One region of the Nonomuraea sp. NPDC003560 genome, then DNA from elsewhere that is predicted to be linked to it. Evidence: riboswitches for the same ligand, from Rfam matches in the RefSeq annotation. Region 1 holds a riboswitch; the other holds the start of a gene.

Region 1 (5,115 bases):
AGCTCGGTGGTGGTCAGGTCGAGCACCCCGGCGAAGTGGCCGCCGGCCGCCAGCGCCTCCATGGCCCTGCCGCCCGAGCCGGTGGCGTGGAAGACCAGCACCTCGTAGCCCAGGGACTCCAGCCGGGCCCGCGCGGCGTCGACGGCGGGCGTGGTGACGCCGAACATCGTGGCCGCGACCAGCGGTTTGTCCTCCCCGGACGGCTCGGCGCCGGCGTCGTAGGAGGCGGCCATCGCGCTGATCGCGGCGGCGGCGTTGGTCAGGATGCGGCGGGAGACGGAGTTGACGCCCGCGACGTCGACGACGCTGTACATGAGCGTCACGTCGGTCTCCCCGACGTAGGCCGAGACGTCGCCGCTGACCATGGTCGAGACGAGCAGCTTGGGCAGGCCGACGGGCAGCGCCCGCATGACGGCGGCGGCGATGGAGGAGCCGCCGCTGCCGCCGAGCGCGAGCACGCCGCTCAGCTCGCCGCGGGCGTGCAGGTCCTTGGCCAGGGCGGTGGCCCCGGCCGCCATGGCCGCGAGCGCGGCGCCGCGGTCGCCGGCGCTCCTGAGCCGGTCGAGGCCGGTGCCCGCGGCCCGCGCGACGGCCTCGGCGGGGACGTCGGCGGCCAGCGCCGGGGCGCCCATGACGCCGGTGTCCATGAGGACGACGCCCTGGCCGGCCCGGATGATCAGGTCGCGGACGAGGGCGTACTCCTCCCCCTTGGTGTCGAGGGTGCCCAGCAGCAAGACCGCCATGTCAGACCTCCTACGATCGGCCTTCCGACCTTACCCGGCGATCTCCGCGTGGCGGATGCCCAGCACGTCCACGCCGTGCTCGGACAGCGGGCGGGAGCCGAAGATGCGGCGTTCCTCCTCGGTGATGGCGACGTCGTTGATGCTGGCCTCGCGGCGGCGCATCAGCCCCGAGGCGTCGAACTCCCACTGCTCGTTGCCGTAGCTGCGCCACCACTGGCCGGCGGCGTCGCGGGACTCGTACTGGAAGCGCACGGCGATGCGGTCGCCGGTGACCGCCCACAGCTCTTTGCGCAGGGCGTAGTCCAGTTCGCGGGCCCACTTGCGGCGCAGGAACTCCGCGATCTCGGCGCGGCCGGTGACGAACTCGCCGCGGTTGCGCCACACGGAGTCCTCGGTGTAGGCGAGCGCGACGCGGTCGGGGTCGCGGGTGTTCCAGGCGTCCTCGGCGGCCTGGACCTTGATCCGGGCGGTCTCCTCGGTGAACGGCGGGACGGGCGGGCGGGTCATGGGCTGTCCTCTCCGATCGAGAGAACGGGCGTTCTCCCGGGGTGTGCGCTAGCGTAGAGAACGACCGTTCTCCGCGGCAAGCACCTGGAGGGGTGTCATGGATCACGAGCAGCGGCTGCTGGACGCCGCGGGCGACCTGTTCTACCGCCGCGGCGTGCAGGCGGTCGGCATGGACGAGATCCGGGCCGCCTCCGGCGTCTCGCTGAAACGCCTCTACCAGTGTTTCCCGTCGAAGGAGGCGCTGGTCGTGGCCTATCTGCGGCGGCGCGACGAACGCTGGATGGCCTCGCTCACCGCGTACGTGGCCGACGCCGGCGACCGCATCCCGGCGGTCTTCGCGTGGCTGGAACGCTGGTTCACCGAGGACGACTTCCGCGGCTGCGGGTTCGCCAACGCCTTCGCCGAGCTGGGCGCCGGTTCGGCCGCCGTCCGCGCGGCGGTGCGCGAGCACAAGGGGCGCCTGCGCGCCTACCTGCGCTCGCTCGCCGAGGAGGCGGGAGCCGGGGACCCCGGCCTGCTCGCCGAGCAGTTGCTCACCCTGATCGACGGCGCCACGGTCACCGCGATGATCTCGGAGGAGCCGGGCGCGGCCCGCTCGGCCGGGCAGGCCGCGGCGGTCCTGGTCCACCGGCACCGGCGGCCCTGAAACGCGAAAAGCGCACTCCCGTCCTGAAACGCGAAAGAGCGCACTCCCCGCGGGGAGTGCGCTCTTCGCTTGGCAGGATCAGGCGGCGTACGACGGGTAGCCGTAGCCGACGACCTGGGAGGTCGGGCGGACGCGCTGCTCGACCTTGCCGTTGCCGGTGTTGCCCTCGATCGTGGAGATCGTGCCGTCGCCGTTGTCCTTGACGACGAAGCCGACGTGCTGGATGTCGCTCAGGCTCTTGCTGCCGCTCCAGGAGAAGAAGACGACGGCGCCCGGCTTGGCCTCGGTGCCCCAGCGGTCGTTGGCGGCGAACCACTTGGCGTGGGTCACGGTGTAGGCGTCCCAGCCGACCTGCGGGCGGGCGCCGGTCTGCTCGCCGACCCAGGAGACGAACATCGAGCACCAGGGGGCGTTCAGGTACATGGCGCGGTTGCCGCCGTCACGCGCGGCGGTCTCGGCGGCGCGCTGCGAGTCGGCGTACCACTTCTGGAACTTGGTGCCGCCGCCGTTGGCGTCCTCGGAGGTGCCGACCTGGGCGCGGGCGGTGGCCAGCACCTGGGCGGCGGTGACGTTGACCTTGCCCTTGGCGCTCTCGTCGGCGGCGCGGTGCTGCGCGACGAGCGGCTGGGCGGCCACGCCGGCGACCTTGGCGGTCTGGGTGGCGGTGTGGGCGGTGGCGTGGGTGGTGTCGGCGTTCACTGCCGCGTGCGTGCCGAGCACGCCGGCGACGGCGGTCGCGCCGAGAGCGATCTTGGCGAGGTCGAGCTTGAAGGCACGGTGAAGACGGTGCTTGGCCATGAGGGTGTTACTCCTTGAGCTTCCGTGCCGCTTGCCGGGTTAGCTGACGGGTTCGGGCGGGAAGCTGCCCTACGGCACCACGGTGCCGATTCACCCCATTGGACACATGGGTCCCCGGTTCCGCGCACAGGCGGATTCAGCGGTCTCTTGGTCAGGCAAAGGGCTGACGCATCGTCTTCCCGGGCCCGGGAAAGGGCCTGAAGATATATGTGCGACGCCCGGATGCGGGGATGTCCGCATCGACTCTGTACAACACGGGTCCCGCTTGGGTAATTCCCAGGCAATGCCATCCCTACCTGGGACGACTCCCCGTTCGGCTGTGTACAACCAAGCTACCCGGCGAGTAATTCCCAGGCAAATGGAGGCAATGAATTCGACGCTGCGTGGGAGAAACGCTACGCACCGAATCGGTTCACGCCACGTGCGCCTTTATCGCCACGCTCGTGAGCGCCAGCAACAATTCCAGATCGGGCTCGGCGTCGACCTGTACGGCGACCCAGGCGCGGTCGCGGCAGGCATGGACCTGGTCGCACGCCCGCAGGTACGGTTCCAGGCGGCCGATGGCGGGGGCGGTGAGCCGTACGTGGATCTCGTCCCGGCCGGCCAGGCGCAGGATCTCGGTTCCGTGTACGGCGAAGGTGACCTGCTGACCGGTGCCGCTGACGTTCAGCGACGGCCAGGACCGTAACTCCGCGACCGCGCGGACCACGTAGGGCCCGCGTCGCGTGGGCGTCCGCCGCCAGGCGGAGATTCCTGCCACGCTCCAATGCTGAGCCACGGCTCACCCCGCCGTCAGCCCCCGTTCCTGAACCGTTATCCCCTCGTGAACGGGCGCGCCCGGGGTCTGACCGGCACGATTACGGACACCTGACCGATACGTATTGACGCTCCCCCAGGCAGAAGCTACCGTCGATTCACAACTTAAAGGAAACTTTCCTAATAGTTTCCCCAGAAGTCTCCCATCCCACTCCCCACACACCCCCCAACGGATGTCGGAGCGACATGAAACACACCATTCTGAGCAAGGTCCTGGCGGGAATGGCGGCGTTGGCCCTGCCCCTCACCGCGGCCGTGGCCGCCCCGGCGCTCGCCTCCGCCAGCACGGTGGCGTACGCGGCGGCCTGGGCCCCGTGGACCGCCTACACGGCGGGCACGGTCGTCACCTACAACGGCGTCGACTACGTCTGTCTCCAGGCGCACACCTCCCAGCCCGGCTGGGAGCCGCCGAACGTGGCGGCGCTGTGGAAGGTCTCCGGCGGCGGCGGCAGCGACACGACCGCGCCGTCCGTGCCGGGCAACCTGCGCTCGACCGGCGTCACGGACACGAGCGTGGCCCTGGCCTGGAACGCCTCCACCGACAACGTGGCCGTGACCGGCTACGAGGTCTACCGCGGCGGCACCCTGGTCACCACCGTCACGGGCACCACGTACAACGACACCGGCCTCACCGCGAACACGGCCTACAGCTACACCGTGCGCGCGCGTGACGCGGCCGGCAACCGCTCGGCCAACAGCAACCAGATCTCCGCGACGACCACCGGCGGCGGTGGCGGCGACGACAAGACCCCGCCGTCGGTCCCCGGCAACCTGCGCTCGACCGGCGTCAGCAACAACAGCGTCTCGCTGGCCTGGAACGCCTCCACCGACAACGTGGCGGTCACCGGCTACGAGGTCTACCGCGGCGGCACCCTGGTCACCACCGTCACGGGCACGTCGTACAACGACACCGGCCTCAGCGCCAACACCTCCTACAACTACACCGTGCGGGCGCGTGACGCGGCCGGCAACCGCTCGGCCGACAGCAACCAGATCACCGCGACCACCACGGGCGGCGGCGGCGGTGGCGGCAACAAGGTGCTGGGCTACTTCGTCCAGTGGGGCATCTACCAGCGCGGCTACCACGTCAAGAACATCGACACCAGCGGCTCGGCGGCCAAGCTGACCCACATCAACTACGCGTTCGGCAACGTGCAGAACGGGCAGTGCACGATCGGCGACAGCTACGCCGACTACGACCGCTTCTACCAGGCGGGCGAGAGCGTCGACGGCGTCGCCGACACCTGGGACAACGGCGCGCTGCGCGGCAACTTCAACCAGCTGCGCAAGCTGAAGAAGAAGTACCCCAACCTGAAGGTGCTCTTCTCCTTCGGCGGCTGGACCTGGTCCGGCGGCTTCGGCCAGGCGGCGCAGAACCCGACGGCCTTCGCCGACTCCTGCTACAAGCTGGTGGAGGACCCCCGCTGGGCCGACGTCTTCGACGGCATCGACATCGACTGGGAGTACCCGAACGCCTGCGGCCTGACCTGTGACACCAGCGGCGCGGCGGCGTTCAAGAACGTGATGTCCGCGCTGCGCTCGCGCTTCGGCGCGAACAACCTGGTCACCGCGGCCATCACCGCCGACGGCAACGACGGCGGCAAG
Region 2 (5,115 bases), on a different contig from region 1:
CGCACCGCCTGGTGGTCCCCGCCGACCACACCAAATGGAACACGGTCGGCATCAGCACGATCGCCGAGCTGACCGAGGCCGACGTGGTCATCAGCGACGCGGGGCTGCCCGAGGAAGCACGCACCGAGCTGGCCGAACGGGCCGGAGAACTGATCATCGCGGAGGGCACGCCTTGAAGCGCACCATCACCCACCTGGCAGACGGCCGAGAGCTGATCTACTTCGACCGGCGCGACGACGCCGACCGGAGCGCGATCGACCGGCGGCCGCTCGATCCGCGGCCGGTGGCCTCCGAGCTGCGCTACGACCCGCTGACCGAGGAGTGGATCGCGATCGCCGGCCACCGGCAGACGCGAACGTTCCTGCCGCCGGCCGACGAGTGCCCGTTGTGCCCGTCGTCCGCCACGCGGGCGTCGGAGATCCCGGCCCATGACTATGACGTGGTGGTGTTCGAGAACCGCTTCCCCTCTTTCTCCGGAAATTTTGGGACTTACGGGGATGTCGGCGGCCTGAGTGAGGTGCGGCCGGGTGTCGGGCGGTGTGAGGTGGTGTGCTTCACCTCCGACCACTCCTCCTCCTTCTCCAGGCTCTCCAACGCCCAGGTCAGGCTGGTCATGGAGGCGTGGGCCGACCGCACGGCCGAGTTGTCCGGCATCGAGGGCGTCGAGCAGGTGTTCTGCTTCGAGAACCGGGGCGAGGAGATCGGCATCACGCTCCCCCACCCGCACGGGCAGATCTACGCCTATCCCTACGTGACCCCGCGCACCAAGCTCCAGCTGGGGGCCGCCGCGCGGCACACGGGCGGGAACCTGTTCGCCGACGTGCTGGCCGCCGAGCAGGCCGCCGGCACGCGGGTGGTGGCCGCCAACGAGCTCTGGACGGCGTTCGTGCCGGCCGCCGCGCGCTGGCCGTTCGAGGTGCACGTGTATCCGCACCGGCAGGTGCCCGACCTGGCGGCGCTGTCGGAGGAGGAGCGGGCCGCGTTCGCGCCGCTGTACACCTCGGTGCTGCGGGCGCTCGACGCGCTGTTCGGGGTGGCGATGCCGTACATCTCGGCCTGGCACCAGGCGCCGGTGCGGTACGGCCGTGAGCTGGCCTACCTGCACCTGGAGCTGTTCAGCATCAGGCGGGCGCCCGGGAAGCTGAAGTACCTGGCGGGCTCGGAGTCGGCCATGGGGGCCTTCGTCAACGACGTGCTGCCGGAGGAGGCGGCACGCATGTTGCGATCACGAATTGATCACTAATTGGTTTCTCATTAAAGTCGCATGACTCGTGATCTACCACTAATATCCCGTTAGACATCGGCCATAACGGTCGTTGTACGCCTAATCCCGGGCGTGTTGCCCGGGAGCCGGGGACCCATCGCATCCGGGGTGAATCCGCGCAAGTGGTAGGGACTGCTCCCGTGCCCGAACCCGTCAGCTAACCCGGCCGGCAGAGGGAGAGGAACAACCACGTGGCGGCTTCGTCCCCCGCGAGTCTTGCCGTCGGTCTCATCACCGCCACCGCCCTGCTCGTCCATCCGGCCGCGGCCTCGGTCTCCGGGGCAGCCGCCGTGGCGGCCGCGCCCAAGCCGTCCGAGGCGCAGCTGCGGGCCCAGCTCAAGGAGCTCAACCGCAAGGTCGACAAGCTCATCGAGACGTACAACCTCAAGCGGGTCGAGCTGGCCAAGGCCCAGCAGGCCGCCACCGCGGCCCAGCAGCGGCTCGCCGCCGCCGAGCAGGCGCTGGCCACGGCCGAGCAGCGGGTCGCCGAGATCGCCCGGCTGCGCTACCAGAACGGCGACACCTCCCTGCCGGCGTTCATGATGACCCCGGACGGCGGCGGCGCGGCCGTGCTCGAACAGCTCACCGCCGAGCAGCAGGCGGTCGTGGACAGCGTGGCCAAGGCCCGCGACGACCAGAAGAAGGCCGCCACGGCCGCCGCCGCGCTCGCGACGGAGCTGAAGGCGGGCACGGCGGAGGTGGCCGAGCAGCGCGACGACGCCCAGGACGTCATCGACGACATCAAGAAGAAGCTCCAGGACCTGGTGCCGTTCGGGCCGGGCAAGAAGTCCGACGGGAGCTGGGCGCCCGAGCTGCCGGCCGGCTCGGACAACATCACGCCGCGCACCCGGCTGATGCGCGCGCAGGTGCAGAAGAACTTCTCGCTGCCGTACGAGGTGGGCTGCTTCCGGTCCGGCTCCAGCGGCGAGCACCCGCTCGGCCGGGCCTGCGACTTCATGATGAGCACAGGCGGCACCATGCCGAGCGCCGTCAACAACGCCCTCGGCGACCGGCTGGCCGACTGGGCGCTGAAGAACAAGGCCAAGCTGGGCGTCAAGTACGTGATCTGGAAGCAGCGCATCAACCAGGGCTCGGGCTGGCGCGCGATGTCCGACCGCGGCAGCATCACCGAGAACCACTACGACCACGTGCACATCTCGATGAACTAGCCGCGGACCGGCGGCTCAGCGGATGCCGGTGAGCTTGTCGGGGTTGGTGACGGAGTAGACGGCGGCGATCCGGTCGCCCTCGGGCGTGAGATCGACGACGACCACGGCCAGCGGGCCGTCACCGGAGAAGACGAGCGCGCACGGGTCGCCGGCCACCCGCCGGTAGCGCAGGTCCACCGCGCCCGGGGTCAGCGTCGCGGCGACGGACATGAACACCGCCGCGACCTGGTCCCGGCCGTGGACCGGGTGCAGGCTGGTGGCCGGTCCCTTGCCGCCGCCGTCGGTCCACAGGGTCACCTCCGGCGCCAGCACCTCCAGCAGGGCCCGCAGGTCACCGCCGAGGGCGGCCGCGGCGAACCGCTCGGTCACCTCGGCGTGGACGTCGGGCTGGGGCCGGTGACGAGGACGGCGCGCGTGGACGTGGCGGCGCGCGCGGGCCGCGAGCTGCCGGACCGCCGCCGGCGTGCGCCCGAGGATGCCGGCCGTCTCCGGGTGGCTGAAACCGAACACCTCGTGCAGCACGAAGACCGCTCGTTCCAGCGGTGACAGGGTCTCCAGCACGACCAGCACCGCCATCGACAACGACTCCCCGCCCTCGGCGGCGCCTCCGGCGTTGTCGGGGGCCGTGACCAGCGGTTCCGGCAGCCAGGGGCCGACGTAGGTCTCCTGCCGGCGGCTCAGGTCCGCCCGCCGGGCGAGCGCCTGGTTCACCGCGATCCGCACCAGGTAGGCCCGGACGTTCTCCACCGGTCCGGCGTCCGGCCTGCGGTGCCGGGCGGACCAGGCCAGCCACACCTCCTGCAGCACGTCCTCGGTGTCGGCGACGCTGCCGAGCATGTTGTAGACCACCGAGAACAGCAGTTCCCGGTAGCCGAGGAACTGCTCGGTGGCGGCGTCGGCGGGGTGCCGCGGGGTCGGTGTCATGGCGTGCCTCCTCGTCTGTCGCAACCGAAGAGTCCAGACGCGTGGCGATTGTGACATGAAGGCATCAAGCGTGATCTATGCCACTCATGTCACAGTTCCCGGCCGGTTGCCCCTCTGTGGTGGCGTCACGACTCACAAGGGAGAGCTTGGAATGCGTACAGTGATCCGCAATGTCAGGGTGTTCGACGGCGAGCACACCATCGCGACGGCCGACGTGGTGATCGAGGACGGCCTGATCGCCGCGGTCGGCAGCGGGGCCGGCCGCCCGGCCGACGCCGAGGTGGACGGCACGGGCAGGACGCTGCTGCCCGGCCTGATCGACGCGCACACCCACGTGTTCGACGGCAGCCTGGCCCAGGCCCTGCGGTACGGGGTCACCACCGAGCTCGACATGTTCTGCCTGCCGCAGATCCTGGCCGGGCAGCGGCGGCTGGCCGCCGAGAACGACGACGTGGCCGACCTGCGCAGCGCCGGCACGCTGGCCACCGCTCCTGGCGGGCACCCGACCCAGCTGCTGGGGGCCCTGGCGGGCACCGTCCTGGACGGGCTCGACGTCACGGCGATCGACTTCGTCTCCGACCCGGCGCAGGCGCCGGCGTTCGTCCAGGCCAGGCTGGCCGAGGGGGCCGACTACCTCAAGATCGTCATTGACGACGGCGCCGTGCACGGGGCCGACCTCCCCGTCATGACGGCGGAGGTCGCCGCCGCCCTGGCCGCGGCGGCGCACGAGGCGGGCCTGCTGGTCATCGCGCACGCGATCACCGCCGCCGAGGTGGGGATCGCGCTCGACGCCGGCGTCGACGGCCTGGCTCACGTGTGGACCGACCTGACGCCGGACGACCCGGCCTCGCCGCGCCTGGCCGGGCGGGTGCGCGACCAGGGGGTCTTCGTGGTGACCACGCTGGCCTACTTCGAGGCGATCACGGCCCAGCACGTCGAGACCGCCGACTGCGCCCGTCCGGGCAGCTCCGCCAACGCCGTCGGCGCGCTGCGGGCCCTGCGCCGCGCGGGCGTGCCGCTGCTCGCCGGGACGGACGCCACGCCGTTCGTGCCCGCCCACGGCGCCGGACTGCACCGCGAGCTGCGGTTGCTCACCGAGGCCGGGCTCGGCGCCGAGGAGGCGCTGGCCGCCGCGACCAGCGTGCCCGCCCGGCACTTCGGGCTGGCCGACCGCGGCCGGATCGCCCCCGGGCTGCGCGCGGACCTGGTGCTGGTCGAGGGCGACGCCACCCGGGACGTCACCGCCGTCGGCGACATCGCCGAGGTCTGGCGTCGCGGGGTGCGCCAGGCGCGGTAACCCCCGTCCGTGCCGCGCCGGCCGGGTCAGCCGAGCGTGAGGGGGTTGACCAGGTCGGCGTAGACCAGCAGACCGGCCATGATGATCAGCACGAACGCCATCGCGTACGTGAGCGGCAGCACCTTGGCGATGTCGACGTAGCGGGGCTCGGGGCGGCGCAGGATCTTGGCGTAGCCGCGCTTGATCCCCTCCCACAGGCCGCCCGCGATGTGGCCGCCGTCGAGGGGCAGCAGCGGGATCAGGTTGAACAGGCCGATCGCCAGGTTGAACCCGGCCAGCAGGCTGACGAAGGTGAACAGCTTGCTCTTGTTGGACATGTCGGAGGCCAGGATCTCGCCGCCGAGCCGGCCCGCGCCCACCACGCCGACCGGGCCCTCGGGGTCGCGCTTGTCGCCGGAGAAGGCGGCGTTCCAGACGCCGACCATCTTCGCCGGCAGGTTGACCATCGAGCCCACGACGCG

Evidence for each region. Region 1 has a riboswitch for cyclic di-AMP ahead of ACFYUV_RS28020 (CHAP domain-containing protein). Riboswitches for the same ligand answer to the same signal wherever they lie in the genome.
Region 2: another riboswitch for cyclic di-AMP. It lies ahead of ACFYUV_RS41225 (hypothetical protein); the one in region 1 lies ahead of ACFYUV_RS28020 (CHAP domain-containing protein).

Annotation. Positions count from the first base shown of each region.
Region 1 is NZ_JBIAOF010000007.1:312,751-317,865, reverse strand. Features, by position in the region: gene ACFYUV_RS28035 (Tm-1-like ATP-binding domain-containing protein) at 1-743, opposite strand, end outside; gene ACFYUV_RS28030 (nuclear transport factor 2 family protein) at 774-1,250, opposite strand; gene ACFYUV_RS28025 (TetR/AcrR family transcriptional regulator) at 1,348-1,896, shown strand; gene ACFYUV_RS28020 (CHAP domain-containing protein) at 1,975-2,694, opposite strand; cyclic di-AMP (ydaO/yuaA leader) riboswitch at 2,709-2,846, opposite strand; gene ACFYUV_RS28015 (luciferase family protein) at 3,107-3,454, opposite strand; gene ACFYUV_RS28010 (glycosyl hydrolase family 18 protein) at 3,697-5,115, shown strand, end outside.
Region 2 is NZ_JBIAOF010000013.1:357,216-362,330, reverse strand. Features, by position in the region: gene ACFYUV_RS41235 (DeoR/GlpR family DNA-binding transcription regulator) at 1-176, shown strand, start outside; gene galT (galactose-1-phosphate uridylyltransferase) at 173-1,243, shown strand; cyclic di-AMP (ydaO/yuaA leader) riboswitch at 1,312-1,450, shown strand; gene ACFYUV_RS41225 (hypothetical protein) at 1,456-2,433, shown strand; gene sigJ (RNA polymerase sigma factor SigJ) at 2,449-3,357, opposite strand; gene ACFYUV_RS41215 (amidohydrolase family protein) at 3,509-4,654, shown strand; gene ACFYUV_RS41210 (M50 family metallopeptidase) at 4,681-5,115, opposite strand, start outside.